Regions from separate parts of the Agarivorans sp. genome, predicted to be linked through region 1. Evidence: predicted binding sites of a transcription regulator. Region 1 holds the regulator's gene; each other region holds the start of a gene.
What was found. The regulator ArgR, encoded in region 1, controls arginine synthesis, uptake and breakdown. The targets are predictions, from matches to a motif close to ANTGAATANNTATTCANT.
Positions count from the first base shown of each region.

Region 2: the regulator ArgR is predicted to act here: its motif matches at 2,471-2,488, upstream of ACQY6Q_RS13545 (OadG family protein).
Region 3: the regulator ArgR is predicted to act here: its motif matches at 3,320-3,337, upstream of argC (N-acetyl-gamma-glutamyl-phosphate reductase).

Region 1 covers NZ_JBNKPP010000080.1:1,036-6,029, reverse strand. The annotation lists gene mdh (malate dehydrogenase) at 1-686, opposite strand, end outside; gene ACQY6Q_RS04565 (transporter substrate-binding domain-containing protein) at 865-1,575, opposite strand; gene argR (transcriptional regulator ArgR) at 1,765-2,232, shown strand; gene ACQY6Q_RS04555 (ABC transporter ATP-binding protein) at 2,430-3,482, opposite strand; gene ACQY6Q_RS04550 (ABC transporter permease) at 3,498-4,994, opposite strand, start outside.
Region 2 covers NZ_JBNKPP010000230.1:32,105-37,098, reverse strand. The annotation lists gene ACQY6Q_RS13555 (sodium ion-translocating decarboxylase subunit beta) at 1-336, opposite strand, end outside; gene oadA (sodium-extruding oxaloacetate decarboxylase subunit alpha) at 350-2,137, opposite strand; gene ACQY6Q_RS13545 (OadG family protein) at 2,158-2,400, opposite strand; tRNA gene ACQY6Q_RS13540 (tRNA-Arg) at 2,739-2,815, opposite strand; tRNA gene ACQY6Q_RS13535 (tRNA-Arg) at 2,870-2,946, opposite strand; tRNA gene ACQY6Q_RS13530 (tRNA-Ser) at 2,958-3,050, opposite strand; gene csrA (carbon storage regulator CsrA) at 3,263-3,442, opposite strand; gene ACQY6Q_RS13520 (aspartate kinase) at 3,552-4,766, opposite strand; gene alaS (alanine--tRNA ligase) at 4,797-4,994, opposite strand, start outside.
Region 3 covers NZ_JBNKPP010000148.1:16,671-21,664, forward strand. The annotation lists gene ACQY6Q_RS08565 (hypothetical protein) at 1-322, opposite strand, end outside; gene ppc (phosphoenolpyruvate carboxylase) at 445-3,084, opposite strand; gene argC (N-acetyl-gamma-glutamyl-phosphate reductase) at 3,481-4,491, shown strand; gene argB (acetylglutamate kinase) at 4,500-4,994, shown strand, end outside.

The DNA of each region.
Region 1 (4,994 bases):
TGGCCCATAGAAAGCGTAGCACTTCCGCCACCGGCTTTAGCTTCAACCACTTCGGTGCCAGCATTTTGGATGCGAGTCGTCATCGCCGCAATTTCTTCGTTGGTAAAAGAAATACCGTCTAGTTGCGACAACAATGGCAAAATAGTTACACCACTATGACCACCGATCACATTCAGTTTAATGTCGGCTGGATTTAAACCTTTGGCTTCAGCGATAAAAGTCTCAGAACGAATCACATCTAAAGTAGTCACGCCAAATAACTTAGCGGGATCATAAACACCGGCTTTTTTCAGTACCTCTGCGGCGATAGGCACAGTGGTATTCACCGGATTGGTAATAATACCGATGCAAGCTTTAGGGCAGGTTGCGGCCACTTTTTCGATAAGGTTTTTAACAATACCAGCATTAATGTTGAATAGATCTGAACGATCCATTCCCGGCTTGCGCGCCACACCAGCTGAAATTAATACGATATCGGCTCCTTCTAAGGCAGGGCTGGGGTCTTCACCTGCGAATCCTTTAATCGCCACTTGCGTAGGAATGTGGCTTAAGTCAACAGCAACCCCTGGGGTTACTGGAGCAATATCGTATAGCGAAAGTTCAGAACCAGCGGGTAACTGGGTTTTTAATAGTAATGAAAGGGCTTGGCCAATTCCGCCTGCAGCTCCTAATACGGCAACTTTCATCCAACTTCTCCATGCTTTTTTTGTAGTAGTAGAGGGGACGTCTATAAAGACTCTGACAAGATAACGGAATACACCTAAAAATACAATTTGGTAACATTTTTAAAGCAAGTTAAAAACAGTAAAACCTTGCCTCTATCACACTTTAACAACACTATATAAGACCTTGGTCTAACAGACTTTACTGTTTAAAATAGTGCTTGTATAGGCTTTGGTAGCGACCATTGTTTTTTAACACAGTAAGGGCATGATTGATTTGTTGTAACAAACTTGGATTTTGTTTAGATACAGCAATGCCCAAGCCCCCTACCGGGTATTTGGGCTCAACTTGGGTAACAAAACCTGTATGACTAGCAAGCCAATACTGCGCAGCTGCCGCATCTAAAAAGACTGCATCAATTTTACCCTGGCTTAAATTAGCCAGTGCTAGCTGATAACTCGGATAGGAAATTGACAATAATTCGGGGCGTTGACTGCGCAGAAAATGCTGAAAACTAGAGCCACTTTGTACCGCAATAACCGAAAAGTCAGCCAACTCAAACCCAGCATGACTAATGTATACCGCCGTATTTTCGAAATAAGGCTGGCTAAAACTCACTTGCTCTAAGCGAGCATCGGTAATATCTAAGGCCGATATGGCTAAGTCATAATTACCCGCGGCCACGCTATCCAATAAACTATCAAACGGCTGATGGTAAAACTCACAGCGGCGCTTAATTTGCTGGCATAGCGCCTTGGTCAGGGCTATATCAAAACCCACAATCTGTTTATGTTCATTAAAGCTCTCGAAAGGGGGATAAGAAGCTTCGGTCACCACTCGCAATGGCACCTCTTCGGCGACTAGCCAATTGCTAAATAGAAGGGTAATAAAAAACAAAAACTTAAGCCACATCGTTAGCTACTCGTTTGGGATGAACTGCTTATACTAATCTAGCTTAGCAAAGCCTCCCAACTAATTAAAAGTTCGCCATTGTTCAAATCTGTGCCCAAGCGTGCATTTATATGCATAAATGTCGAATAAAGTTGATATAAGCCATAAACTTGGCGACAATAAGCACGGATTTATAAGCTCGGATCACCGATGAAATATAGCGATAAACAAGAACAATTAATTAAAGCCTTTAAGTCACTGTTGAAAGAAGAACGGTTTGGCTCACAAGCTGAAATTGTTACCGCCTTACAAGAGCAAGGCTTCGAAAACATTAACCAATCCAAAGTGTCCCGCATGCTAAGTAAATTTGGCGCGGTGCGAACTCGCAATGCGAAAATGGAAATGGTTTATTGCCTACCAGCAGAACTGGGGGTGCCAACTGTTTCTAGCCAATTAAAAATATTAGTATTAGAAATGGACTATAACGATGCGTTAATAGTTATCCATACTAGCCCCGGCGCGGCACAATTGATCGCTCGACTACTTGATTCACTGGGTAAAGCCGAAGGCATTTTAGGCACCATCGCCGGTGACGACACCATCTTTATCACGCCAACCCGTGATGTGGCTATTGCCGACGTTTACCAGTCAGTAAAAGAACTATTTGAAGCTGGATAACTCACCTCAACTCGGGTTAATGAGCGTTGTCATAGGATTTTTAATTTGCTTAGCTCTCAACGCTGTTTAAATGTCCTGAACAGGGCAAATTTGCGCAGTAATAGTAGGCTATTGTACGCAAACTTAACGCCGAGGATGGCTTTAAGGACGGCATTAACCTAATCCAAATTATGATTAACTACCTATCTTCGCTAAAGCTAGGCTTTAGCGAAGATATATGCCGCCTCTGCCGCTACCGACAACCACACCTTGGTTCCGGCACTCGCCTGCCAATGATCACGCATACGCGCATGTATTACTCGCTCAGGCATACTAGGTAACTGTAATCTAAAGTGCGTTTCATCACCCATGGCATGAACCGAAATCACCCTCGCTTCAACGTACTGACTGTTTTCTAGCTGGTGCACCACGATATCTTTTGCCCGTACAATCACTTCTACTGGCTGGGTTTCGGCTATCTGTTCGGTCAAAAAACAACCCAAAGGCGTATCAACTCTGCCTTGCTTCACACAACTTTCAAAACGGTTGCTCGGCCCAAACAAAGCTGCCACAAAAGCATTTTTAGGTCGTTGGTAAATCTCTTGAGGGCTATCATTTTGCACAATTCGGCCCTGCTCCATCACCACAATGCGATCAGCAATAAACATTGCCTCCAAGGGATCATGAGTAACCATCACAGCTGGCGTATTGCTTTTCTTCAATACATCGAGGGTTTCTTCGCGTACCTGTTGACGTAAATGCTCATCCAAGGCAGAAAAAGGTTCATCGAGTAATAGCGTGTTCGGCTCTGGAGCCAAAGCCCGAATTAAAGCAACTCGTTGCTGCTGGCCACCAGACAAGGTATGAGGAAAACGCTCTAGCAAACCTTGCATGCCCATAGAAGCCAAACTGTCTTCAATCCACTGCTTACGTTGTTGGATATTTTGCTGCTTCCGTAAGCCGTACTCTATATTCTTACGCACGCTCATGTGCGGAAACAAAGCATAGTCTTGAAACATCATGCCAATACTTCGCTGCTCTGGTGCCATATGGATAGCTTGCTCTGGCGCGGCAACTAGCTGTTGCTGCAAATATAACTCACCACTTTGTAGGCGCTCTAAACCCGCAATTAAACGTAACAGCGTGGTTTTACCGCAACCAGAAGGCCCCAATAAGGCTACGATTTGATTGCTTTCCACCTCAAAATTAATATCCCTTAAGGCCTGTTGCTTTCCGTAAAAGTGATTAACTTGTCGTAAAACAATACTCATTATGTTGTTACATCCTTAAGTGCGGCTCTGCGAAGAACTAATATTTCGGCTCATGATAATTACCGGAATAATCCCCGCTAACAATATGGTTAGTGCCGCTAGCGAACTCTGTTCCAATTGCTCCAATGAAGCCAAGTCCCAGACTTGAGTAGACAGCGTATTAAAATTAAATGGGCGCAATATTAAGGTAATCGGCAACTCTTTCATGGTATCGACGAAGACCAATAGTATTGCGGTTAATAAACTGGGCCGAATTAACGGCAGATGGATCCGCCAAAGTGTTTTACCTGAACGGCTACCCAATATTCTTGAAGCGTCATCCATTTCTGGAGTAATTTTACTCAAGCTAGCATCTAGGGTGCGGTAACTTAAAGCGATAAAACGCAAGGAGTAAGCTAGCACCAAGGCGCCTCCGGTGCCGGTTAACAGCAAGCCGGTGGGATAGTCAAACCAAGCCTGCATGAGTCGGTCAACCCAGTTATCAAACAAGCCTAAGGGATACAAAATACCCACCGCTAATACCGCCCCCGGTAAGGCATAGCCTAAGGTAGCCGCTTCCGCGATGCTACGCATTTGGCTACTTTTAGACAAACGTACACCGTAAGCCAAGAGCAGACCTAAACAGCTGGTTAACAGCGCCGCCATCACCGCTAAAGAAAAACTATTCCAAGCACTAGCTAGGTATTGCTCTAGGCCCGCATCGAGACTACGAATGGCGTAATGGCTTAATACCCCGACAGGCAATAAAAAACCAAGACAAATCGGCAATAGGCACAATAAACAAGCGGCATAAGCTTTCGCGCCAGTGAGCGGTTCGGCAAACATAGCAGGGGATTGGCCAGTTAACTTGTAAAACTTACCAGCGTGGCGGCTATAACGCTCTAAGCCTAACAACAAAATGGAAAAGCTGACTAACATCAATGCTATCTGCGCTGCCGCCGATAAGCTGCTCATGTTTAGCCATACATCAAAGATCCCTGCGGTTAAAGTGGGTACCGCAAAAAACTCCACCGTGCCATATTCGTTAATGGTCTCCATTAACGCCAACGTCACCCCTACCACTATCGCAGGCCTCGCCAATGGCAAGGCTACTTTAAAAAAACTTTGAGTTTGGCTTTTTCCCAAACAGCGGCTCATTTCAAACAGCTGAGCGGCCTGCTCAACAAAGGCGGCTCTAGCCAGCAAATAAACATAGGGATAGAGCACTAAACTGAGAACAGCAATGGCCCCCTGAATGGAACGAATTTCGGGAAACCAGTAATCTCTTGCCGTTTGCCAACCAAAGATGGCCCGCAAGCTTTTTTGCACAAAGCCGGCATATTCCAGTTGGTCGGTAATCACAAAGGCTAGAATATAGCTGGGAACGGCTAAGGGCAGCAGTAAGGCCCACACTAACAAGGACTTTAGTGGGAAGTTAAAGCGTGTCACCAGCCAAGCAGCGCCGGTACCTATCAAGGTAGTGAATAACGCAACGCCAATACAAAGCACTAAGGTATTCTTTACATATACCCA
Region 2 (4,994 bases), on a different contig from region 1:
CTGAGCAGCCGCGCCTAGTAACAACATCCGAGGGTTAGCGATCAAAGCGCCAAAATCGGTCAGCGCCCCCACCCCCATGAAAATCAATAAGGGGAATACGCCGGTTTCAATACCCACATGATAGATGTAGTAAAGTAAGCCACCTTCCTCGGTGAATCCGGCATTGGGAATATTTGCCAGCACCGCACCAAAGCCAATTGGCAGCAGCAACAAGGGCTCGAATTTGCGTACAATTGCCAAATAAAGCAACAGCAAACCCACCGCCATCATCACCAATTGACCGAGCTCGAAATTAGCTAACCCGGTCTCAAGCCATAACTTCTGTAATCCTTCCACTTTTATGGCTCCCTTAAGCGATGCTCAGTAGGACTTCGCCCACTGCAACCGCATCACCTTCTTTAACTAACACCTGCTCAACCACACCGGTTTTTGCAGAACGGATTTCCGTTTCCATTTTCATCGCTTCCATAATCAGCAGCACGTCACCTTCTTGCACTTTAGCACCCGGTTGCACCACCACTTTAAAGATATTTCCGGCTAGCGGGGCTGGAAGCTCTTCAGCACTACCAGAAGCGGCACTGGCGACAGACTCACTGGCAACATTAGCAGAACTTGGAACTGCAGCTACGCCGTCAATTGAGCCTTCAGGACCCACATCAACAGTATAAAGTTGTCCATCTACTCTAACCGAGTAAGTTTCAACGCCACCGGCTTTAGCGGGTTTTGCAGCAACAGCCTTAACATCATCAGCACTAGGTACCGGCTCAAAGGCATCAGGATTGCCACGATTTGCTAAAAACTTCAAACCAATCTGTGGGAACAAAGCATAAGTCAGCGCATCATCGATTTTAGCCTCTGCCAAAGCAAAGCCTTTTTCGTTAGCCAATTGCTCTACTTCGGCTTCCAGGCGCTCCATTTCGGCCTCAAGTAAATCAGCAGGACGACAGGTGATCGCTTCTTCGCCGTTTAATACACGAGCTTGTAGCTCGCGGTTTAGCTCACCCGGCGCTTTACCGTACTGACCACTTAGGATACCAGCAGTTTCTTTGGTGATGGTTTTGTAACGCTCACCAGTAAGAACGTTAATCACTGCCTGAGTACCCACAATTTGTGAGGTGGGGGTGACCAAAGGAATGTAACCAAGATCTTTGCGCACTTTAGGAATTTCAGCCAGTACTTCATCAATCTTATCTGCAGCGCCCTGCTCTTTCAGCTGGCCTTCCATATTGGTAAGCATGCCGCCAGGTACTTGGGCAATGAGAATACGCGAATCCACGCCTTTTAAGCTGCCCTCGAACTTCGCATATTTCTTACGCACTTCTCGGAAGTAGGCTGCGATGGCTTCCAATTTAGTTAAATCCAAGCCGGTATCACGTTCTGTACCTTGGAGCATCGCCACAATAGTTTCTGTTGGGCTATGGCCGTAAGTACAGCTCATTGAAGAAATCGCCGTATCGATAATGTCGATACCCGCTTCAATCGCTTTCATATGAGTCGGTAGACTTAAACCAGTAGTGGCATGGCAGTGCAAAGCTAACTCTACATCGGTTTCGGCTTTCAAGCGTTTGATCAGCGTTTCTGCTTCGTAAGGCTTAAGTAAGCCAGACATGTCTTTAATGGCAATAGAATGACAGCCAATGTCTTCTAGACGCTTCGCTAGGTCTACCCAGTTCTCGATAGTATGGATCGGGCTAGTAGTGTATGAGATGGTTCCCTGAGCATGGGCACCGCAATCTAGCGCCGCTTTAACCGCCGTTTGGAAGTTACGAGGATCATTCATCGCATCAAAGATACGGAATACGTCCATACCATTTTTAACCGCTCGCTCAACGAAACGCTCTACTACGTCATCGGCGTAGTGACGGTAACCCAATAAGTTCTGCCCACGTAACAACATTTGTTGCTTGGTATTGGGCATCGCCTTTTTCAACTCACGCAGGCGCTCCCATGGGTCTTCACCTAAGTAGCGAATGCAGGCATCAAACGTGGCACCGCCCCAAGTTTCTAGAGACCAATAACCAATTTGGTCGAGTTGCTCAGCAATAGGTAACATATCTTCGATGCGAAGACGCGTTGCTAACAATGATTGATGCGCGTCGCGCAATACAACATCAGTTAATGCAAGTGGTTTAGACATTGCCTTAAATCCTCTTTAAGTTATTTGGCCTTCCGGTACTGTTGAACGGCAGCAGAAATTGCGGCTACCACGGCGGCGTTATTGGCAGGTTGGGTCGATTTTGGCGAGGCCGATCTAGGCTCGGCAATTTCTGCAATAGGAGGGGCGATTTTAGCCAAGCCCTTTACCGCAACAATTAATAGCGATAAGAAGCAAAATACGGCGATCATCCCGACCCCCATTAACGTTGCCGCTTCGACTAGCAGCTCGGTCAAATCCATCATAATTTACAATCCACGTCCTTTAAGATTGGCGTAAGAATTACACGCAAATCAATAAAAATCAAACCTGAAAGCTGAATAATTATTCAAATGTATATCATTGTTAACCGGATTATATCGATAAGATGCTCTACCACTACTATCGAAATAATCTTACATCAGTTAAAAATACCAAACCTTAACATTTGCGCAACATACAGTTAACGCACATCAGGTGGCTTTCCAGAAGGACTAATTTATCAGTTCGAAACAACGAAAAGTAGTCTTCGTGATCACAAGTGGAAAAATTCAAGATGAATAAATGATGAATAACAACAAGCGAGTAGTAGATTAAAATAAGATGGCGCGCGTGGAAGGATTCGAACCTCCGACCGCCTGGTTCGTAGCCAGGTACTCTATCCAGCTGAGCTACACGCGCGTGGGGTATAACAAGCCTAGAAGATATTTACCTAAGCTTCAAATAAAAAAGAAATGGCGCGCGTGGAAGGATTCGAACCTCCGACCGCCTGGTTCGTAGCCAGGTACTCTATCCAGCTGAGCTACACGCGCGTTGAAATCGATGGCGGTGAGGGAGGGATTCGAACCCTCGATAGGGCTACAAACCCTATACTCCCTTAGCAGGGGAGCGCCTTCGGCCACTCGGCCACCTCACCGCGATTTCGGATGCAGATATTACTGCTTCAAAAAATATAGTCAAACCTTTTTTGTTACTTTTCTCTCGTTCGTTCAGCTTTCGAACAGTTCGCAAAGTTTTTGACTAATAACTGGCTAATATGCCATCGCTAAACAAATTAGCAGTTAGTAAAAAAACAAAAGGAAGCCAATGGCTTCCTATGTGCTTTAGCATTAAATTGACGATACAGGCTTAAGCACCGGCGCTTTTTTCTGCTTGAATGCGCATATAAATTTCTTCACGGTGAACCGATACTTCTTTCGGTGCATTCACACCAATACGTACCTGATTACCTTTTACACCGAGTACAGTTACGGTTACTTCATCCCCAATCATCAAGGTTTCGCCAACACGGCGAGTCAAAATTAGCATTAATATCTCCTTAAATTGATATTTTTTTGTTCTTTAGTGACTTGTCACTTAGCTACTATTCTGTGGCAATTACTCCATAGACTAGCCTGTTTAAGCTTCAGAGTCATTATTATTGGTCTAGGTTATAGGCGGTATGTAGTGCGCGTACCGCCAGTTCCAAATACTTCTCGTCTACCACTACCGATACTTTGATTTCAGAAGTCGAGATTAGTTGCATATTAATGCCCTCGTTACCTAAAGTTTCAAACATGGTTTTGGCAACACCAGGATGGTTCATCATGCCAACTCCAACAATGGAGATCTTGGCTAAAGAGTCTTTTCCTTGAACGTCACGAGCGCCTAGCTCTTGAGCTGTTTGCTCTAAAAGCTGCTTGGCTCGTTTGTAATCATTACGATGCACCGTAAAAGTAAAGTCTGCGGTATTATCACCCATCGAGTTTTGAATGATCATATCCACATCGATATTTGCGTCGCCAATCGGCGCCAAAATAGATGCCGCTACCGAGGGTTTATCAGGCACACCCAATATGGTTAAGCTTGCTTCATCTCGATTAAACGCGATGCCTGAAATGACCGGTGACTCCATTTTATTTCCCTCGTAACTAATTAAGGTCCCCTGACCTTCGGTAAAACTAGATAATACTCTTAATGGTACGTTGTATTTACCGGCGAATTCTACCGCGCGGATTTGTAGCACCTTGGCCCCTAAGCTAGCCATTTCTAACATTTCTTCAAAAGTAATGCTGTCTAGCCTACGGGCTTTCGGCTCTACTCTTGGGTCTGTGGTATACACACCATCAACGTCAGTGTAGATCTGGCACTCATCGGCCTTTAGGGCAGCAGCAATGGCCACCGCCGTGGTATCTGAACCACCACGCCCCAAGGTAGTAATATAGTTGTCAGGACTACGTCCTTGGAAACCAGCAATTACCACCACTTTGTTTTGTTTTAAGTGGCCGTGAATATTATGATCATCAATATGGGTGATGCGAGCTTTACCATGAGCATCATCGGTATGCATACGAATTTGGTCGCCAGTCATAGATATGGCATCGCAACCTCGTTTCTGCAGCGCAATACTGAGCAGCGCAATGGTGACTTGCTCACCGGTTGATACCAATACGTCCTTTTCACGCTCGCAGGCATTCTCATCGATTTCTTTTGCCAAGCCCAATAAACGGTTAGTTTCACCAGACATAGCCGAAAGCACGACCACAATGTCATCACCCGCTTCCTTACAACGAATAACTCGCTCTGCTACCGCTTCGATACGTTCAAGCGTGCCAACCGAGGTACCACCATATTTTTGAACAATTAGTGCCACTTGCTTTCCTTTTACTTAACACTTAGCCAATTACAACTGCTCACTGAGCCACTGTTTAACGTTTTCCAGAGCTTTAGGTAAACCGTCTGCCTGATTACCACCAGCCTGTGCCATATCAGGTCGACCACCACCTTTACCGCCTACACATTGTGCCGCGATATTAACCATTTCACCGGCTTTCACTCGAGCCGTTAGATCTTTAGTTACCCCGGCCACCAAACTGACCTT
Region 3 (4,994 bases), on a different contig from region 1:
GTAGCGGTTCGTCGGCTTTGTCTGAATTGGTTAAGGCTAGGAATGACACCGCACTAAACATCGCCAGTAGTGGCAAGTTAATTGACATAATTTGCTCTAGCCCCAACCAGCTATCTTGGCTGGCTGCCAGTCCTAGTAACAATAAGCCTAAACCAAATAAACAGCCCGCTTGGATCTTGATGGTGGAGCCTAATTGTGGCCAATGTAATAGTGCAGCTCCCCAAGCAAATAAGGTGGGAAGGGTAAGACCAATCAAGCCAAAGGCAAATAGCAGATATAACAACAAGGAAGCTAAAAATAACCAACCTTTATAGTTCTGCATCGTCGTCATCCTAGTCGATGATATATTGTTTAATAGATTTGCTACCGAATCTGATAACTCAGCGGCGGCGGAAGCGGTTGAAACAACAACCCCGCATGAAGCGGGGTTGTGGATAGCAATGGTTAACCGGTGTTACGCATACCTGCGGCGATACCGGCAATACTGACCATCAAGGCTTGGTCAACATTGGGGCAAAGCTCTTCGTTGATGCGAGAGCGGTTAAGCAACTCTACCTGAAGTACATGCAAGGGGTCGATATAAGGGTTGCGTAGATTAATCGACTCAACCACCCAAGCTTGATTGGCCAGTAAACGGTGCTCTGGAGAGAGCGACATTAATGCTTCCTTGCCGCGTTCCAGTTGATTACGTAGCTTTTCACCGAGCACTTGAAGCTCTGGTTCAACCAAACGGTCATCGTAGATTTTCGACAGCCAAGTATCGGCTTTTAGGAACACCATTTCCAACATTGCCAAGCGATTATCAAAGAATGGCCAAGCGCGCATTTCAGCGAGTAATTCGGCGTTACCCTGCTCAAGTTGTTCTTCAAAGGCGGTGCCGCTGCCTAACCAAGCGGGAAGCAATAAGCGGTTTTGGCTCCAAGAGAAAATCCAAGGAATAGCCCGTAGGCTCTCAACTCCACCGTCTTGACGACGTTTCGCTGGGCGGCTGCCTAAAGGCAGTTTGGCCAATTCGCGCTCTGGTGTTGCCGCTCGGAAATAGGGTACGAAGTCTTCTTCTCCCCACACCACGCCGCGATAAGCGTCACAAGAGGTTTCAGCGATTTGATCCATCACCTCGCGCCACTCATCTTTAGGTTCCATTGGCGGAATTAAGTTGGCTTCAAGCACCGCACTGGCGTAAAGGTTTAAGCTGTCTAAGGCCACCTTGGGTAGACCAAATTTAAAGCGGATCATTTCCCCTTGTTCGGTTACCCGTAGGCCTCCTTTTAGTGAACCAGGAGGTTGCGAGAGCAGAGCGGCATGGGCTGGCGCGCCGCCTCGGCCAATAGTACCGCCACGGCCATGGAACAGAGTCAGGCTAATTTGGTGACTTTCACAGATAGCTACCAAGGCCTCTTGGGCGCGGTATTGAGCCCATGATGCGGCTAATACGCCGGCATCTTTAGCGGAGTCGGAGTAACCGATCATCACGTGCTGTTGACCAGAGATGTAACCACGGTACCAGTCAACCGATAGCAATTTGCTCATGGTGGCTGGGGCGTTATTTAAGTCATCTAAGGTTTCAAACAACGGCGCTACCGGCAAACGGAAGGGGCAACCCGCTTCTTGCAATAACAGTTGCACCGCCAGTACGTCAGAAGGTTCACTGGCCATGGATATAATGTAAATACCCAAGGCTTCGCGCTCTTGCTTAGCAATAATGGCACAGGTATCGAGCACTTCTTGTACCGCGTCACTCGGTTCCCAATCGCGTGGGAATAGTGGGCGTTTTGAGTTTAGCTCTTGCAGCAAGAAGTGCTGTTTATCGGTTTCATTCCAGTGGGCGTAATCACCCATGCCCAGGTAGCGGGTAATTTCCGAGAACACTTCTTCATGACGACCACTATCTTGGCGAATATCTAAACGCAGTAGATTAATGCCGAAACAAGCAATACGGCGCAATAAATCTAGCAAGGTGCCATCGGCAATAATGCCCATGCCACAGTCTTGTAGCGAGTAATAGCAAAGTTCTAAAGGCTCGCGTAGCTGCTCGGTATTGGTAATGATATCGCGCGCTTCGGTATATTGGCCTTTTAACTTGGCGGTGAGGTAGTCATGAGTTTCTTGTAGCTCGCTACGTAATACTTTGAGCAAGGCGCGGTAAGGTTCGCGTTGCTCGCCGGTTTGCTCGAGTAAGGCCTCGTTGGCATCACTCATCGACAGTTCACTTACCAGGGTCTGGATTTCTTTTAGGTAAAGATCTACGGCCACCCAGCGGCTAGAGAGTAATACTTCTTCGGTGACTTTGGCGGTAACGAAGGGGTTACCGTCACGGTCGCCGCCCATCCATGATGAGAACACCACTGGTGCAGCGTCTAGTGCTAACCGCATATCGAAGTGCTGGCCGAGCTTTTTATCTAGTTGGCGAACAAATTCGGGAACCGCCTGCCAGAGTGAGTTTTCGATAACCGCAAAGCCCCATTTGGCTTCGTCGACTGGGGTTGGGCGTTGCTTCCGAATTTCGTCAGTATGCCACGCTTGGTTAATTAGCTGTTCTAAGCGACCCAGTAGTTGGCTGCGTTCTTGTTCTGGTAAATCAAGCTCTAACCAGTCTAAGCAGTTGTTTATGGCAACGTGCTTATTGATTAAGGTACGGCGAGTCACTTCGGTGGGGTGGGCGGTTAATACCAGCTCGATGTTGAGTTGAGCCACTGCATGGTGGATCTCGGCCTCAGTGAGTTTTTCTCTTTTTAGCTTGTTGAATACTTGATCAATAGGGTCTTGAGCGCAGGTGCTGCCTTCGCAATTACGTGAAATGGTGTGGAATTGCTCGGCGATGTTAGCCAAGTTCAAAAACTGACTAAATGCACGGGTTACCGGTAAGAGTTCATCATCACTTAAGTTGCGTAGCAACTCGAGTAGTTGTTCACGGGCTTGGTCATCATCATTGCGCGAGGCCTTGGCCAACTGGCGAATGGTTTCCACTTTCTCTAGAAACGCTTCTCCCATGTGGCTTTTAATGGTATTGCCAAGCAGCTGTCCGAGTAAATTAACGTTTCCTCGTAACGACGCGTTGATTTCCTGAGGCATATTCTGGCTCATCGTTTTTCCTTCACTGTTTGCGTTTGCTAGCGATTTTGAAATTTTTTTACTAAATCACCCTTTTTCTGATGCAAAAACATACCTAAAACTGCTCTCATAGTCAAAAAGTGTAATTTAATTACATTTTAAGAGGCATGTCTGCGTCAGTTCAGCCTTTAACTATAAGTCTTAAAACCGGCTAATAGAACCGCTAGTTACTTATAACTTATCTATTGTAATGATAGATTTGATTAATGTTAAATAAAAATTCATTTTTATTGCATAAATCAATGCCTATGTTATGCTCCGCTTATAGTGAAGATGTGGCATATTTGAACGCTGAATAAATCAACAGTTTTATTCACATTTGGCGGGGATGTGTGACATCCGAAGAGCAGGATTCGAGGAATATACAACATGTTAAAAACAGCGATTGTTGGGGCAAGTGGCTACACAGGAGCCGAGTTAGCCGGCTATGTGAGCCGTCATTCACACTTACAATTGGCCGGTTTATATGTATCTGAAAATAGTGTAGATGCCGGTAAACCCTTATCTAGCTTACATGGTAAGTTACGTGGTGTTGTCGACTTGCCAGTACAGCCTTTAATTGTGGCTGATATTGCCCAGCGGTTTGCTGATGTAGATGTCGTGTTGTTAGCCACCGCTCACGAAGTGAGCCATGACTTAGCCGCTAGCTTCTTGCAAGCTGGCTGTCAGGTATTTGATTTATCCGGTGCATTTCGCGTAAACAGCGCCGAGTTTTATCAAAACTTCTACGGCTTTACTCATCAATTTCCCGAGTTGTTAGAGCAGGCGGTATACGGCTTGGCTGAATGGAATGCTGAGCAAATTAAACAAACGGATTTAGTGGCGGTGGCAGGCTGTTACCCCACTGCCGCCTTAACGGCTCTAAAACCCTTAGTGGAAGCCGGGCTAATTGACTCCGCCAGTAAGGTGGTCATAAACGCCACCAGTGGTGTCAGTGGGGCGGGGCGTAAGGCTTCTCTTACTACTTCTTTTTACGAAGTAAGCTTGGCGCCTTATGGTGTATTTACTCACCGTCATCACCCTGAAATTGAGGCTCATCTTGGCCACCCCGTTATTTTTACTCCGCACTTGGGGAACTTTAAACGGGGCATTTTAGCCACCATGAATATTTGCTTAAAAGCCGGCACTACCGAGCAGCAGGTTAATCAGGCTTATCAGCAAGCTTATGCGGATCAGAATATTGTGCGCATTTTAGAAGGGCAGTGGCCGGCCATCAGTAAAGTAGAACATACTCCGTTTATTGATTTGGCGTGGCAGCAGCAAGGCGACGATTTAATCGTGGTATCGGCTGAAGACAACCTACTAAAAGGGGCGGCGAGCCAGGCAATTCAATGTGTCAATATTCGTAACGGTTTTGCCGTTAGCGAAGCGCTAATTTAAGGCTGAATATGAAACCATTAGTGATTAAGTTAGGCGGGGCGGTATTAAATAACGCCGAAGCATTAAACAACCTATTTGTAGCCTTACAACAAGTTAAGCAAGCCATCGTATTAGTGCATGGTGGTGGCGTGGTAGTTGAAGACGTACTCAGCAAAATGGGCTTTGTTTCAGAGAAACTCGATGGTTTACGAGTTACCCCAAAAGAGCAAATTCCCTATGTGGTGGGAGCCTTGGCGGGTACCAGTAATAAGTTGCTGTTAGCGCAAGCCTTAAAGTCAGGACTATCTGCGGTGGGCCTGTGTTTAAGTGATGCGGGCAGCTGTAAGGTGAGCGCCATGGACCCACGTTTGGGGCATGTGGGTGAGGCCACTGAAGGCAACCCAGCATTGTTGACTAGTTTAATTGAGCAGGGCCATGTGCCAGTGATAAGCTCTATTGGTATTGGTGACGATGGCGAACTGTACAATGTGAATGCCGATCAAGCGGCATTAGCGATTTGTAAG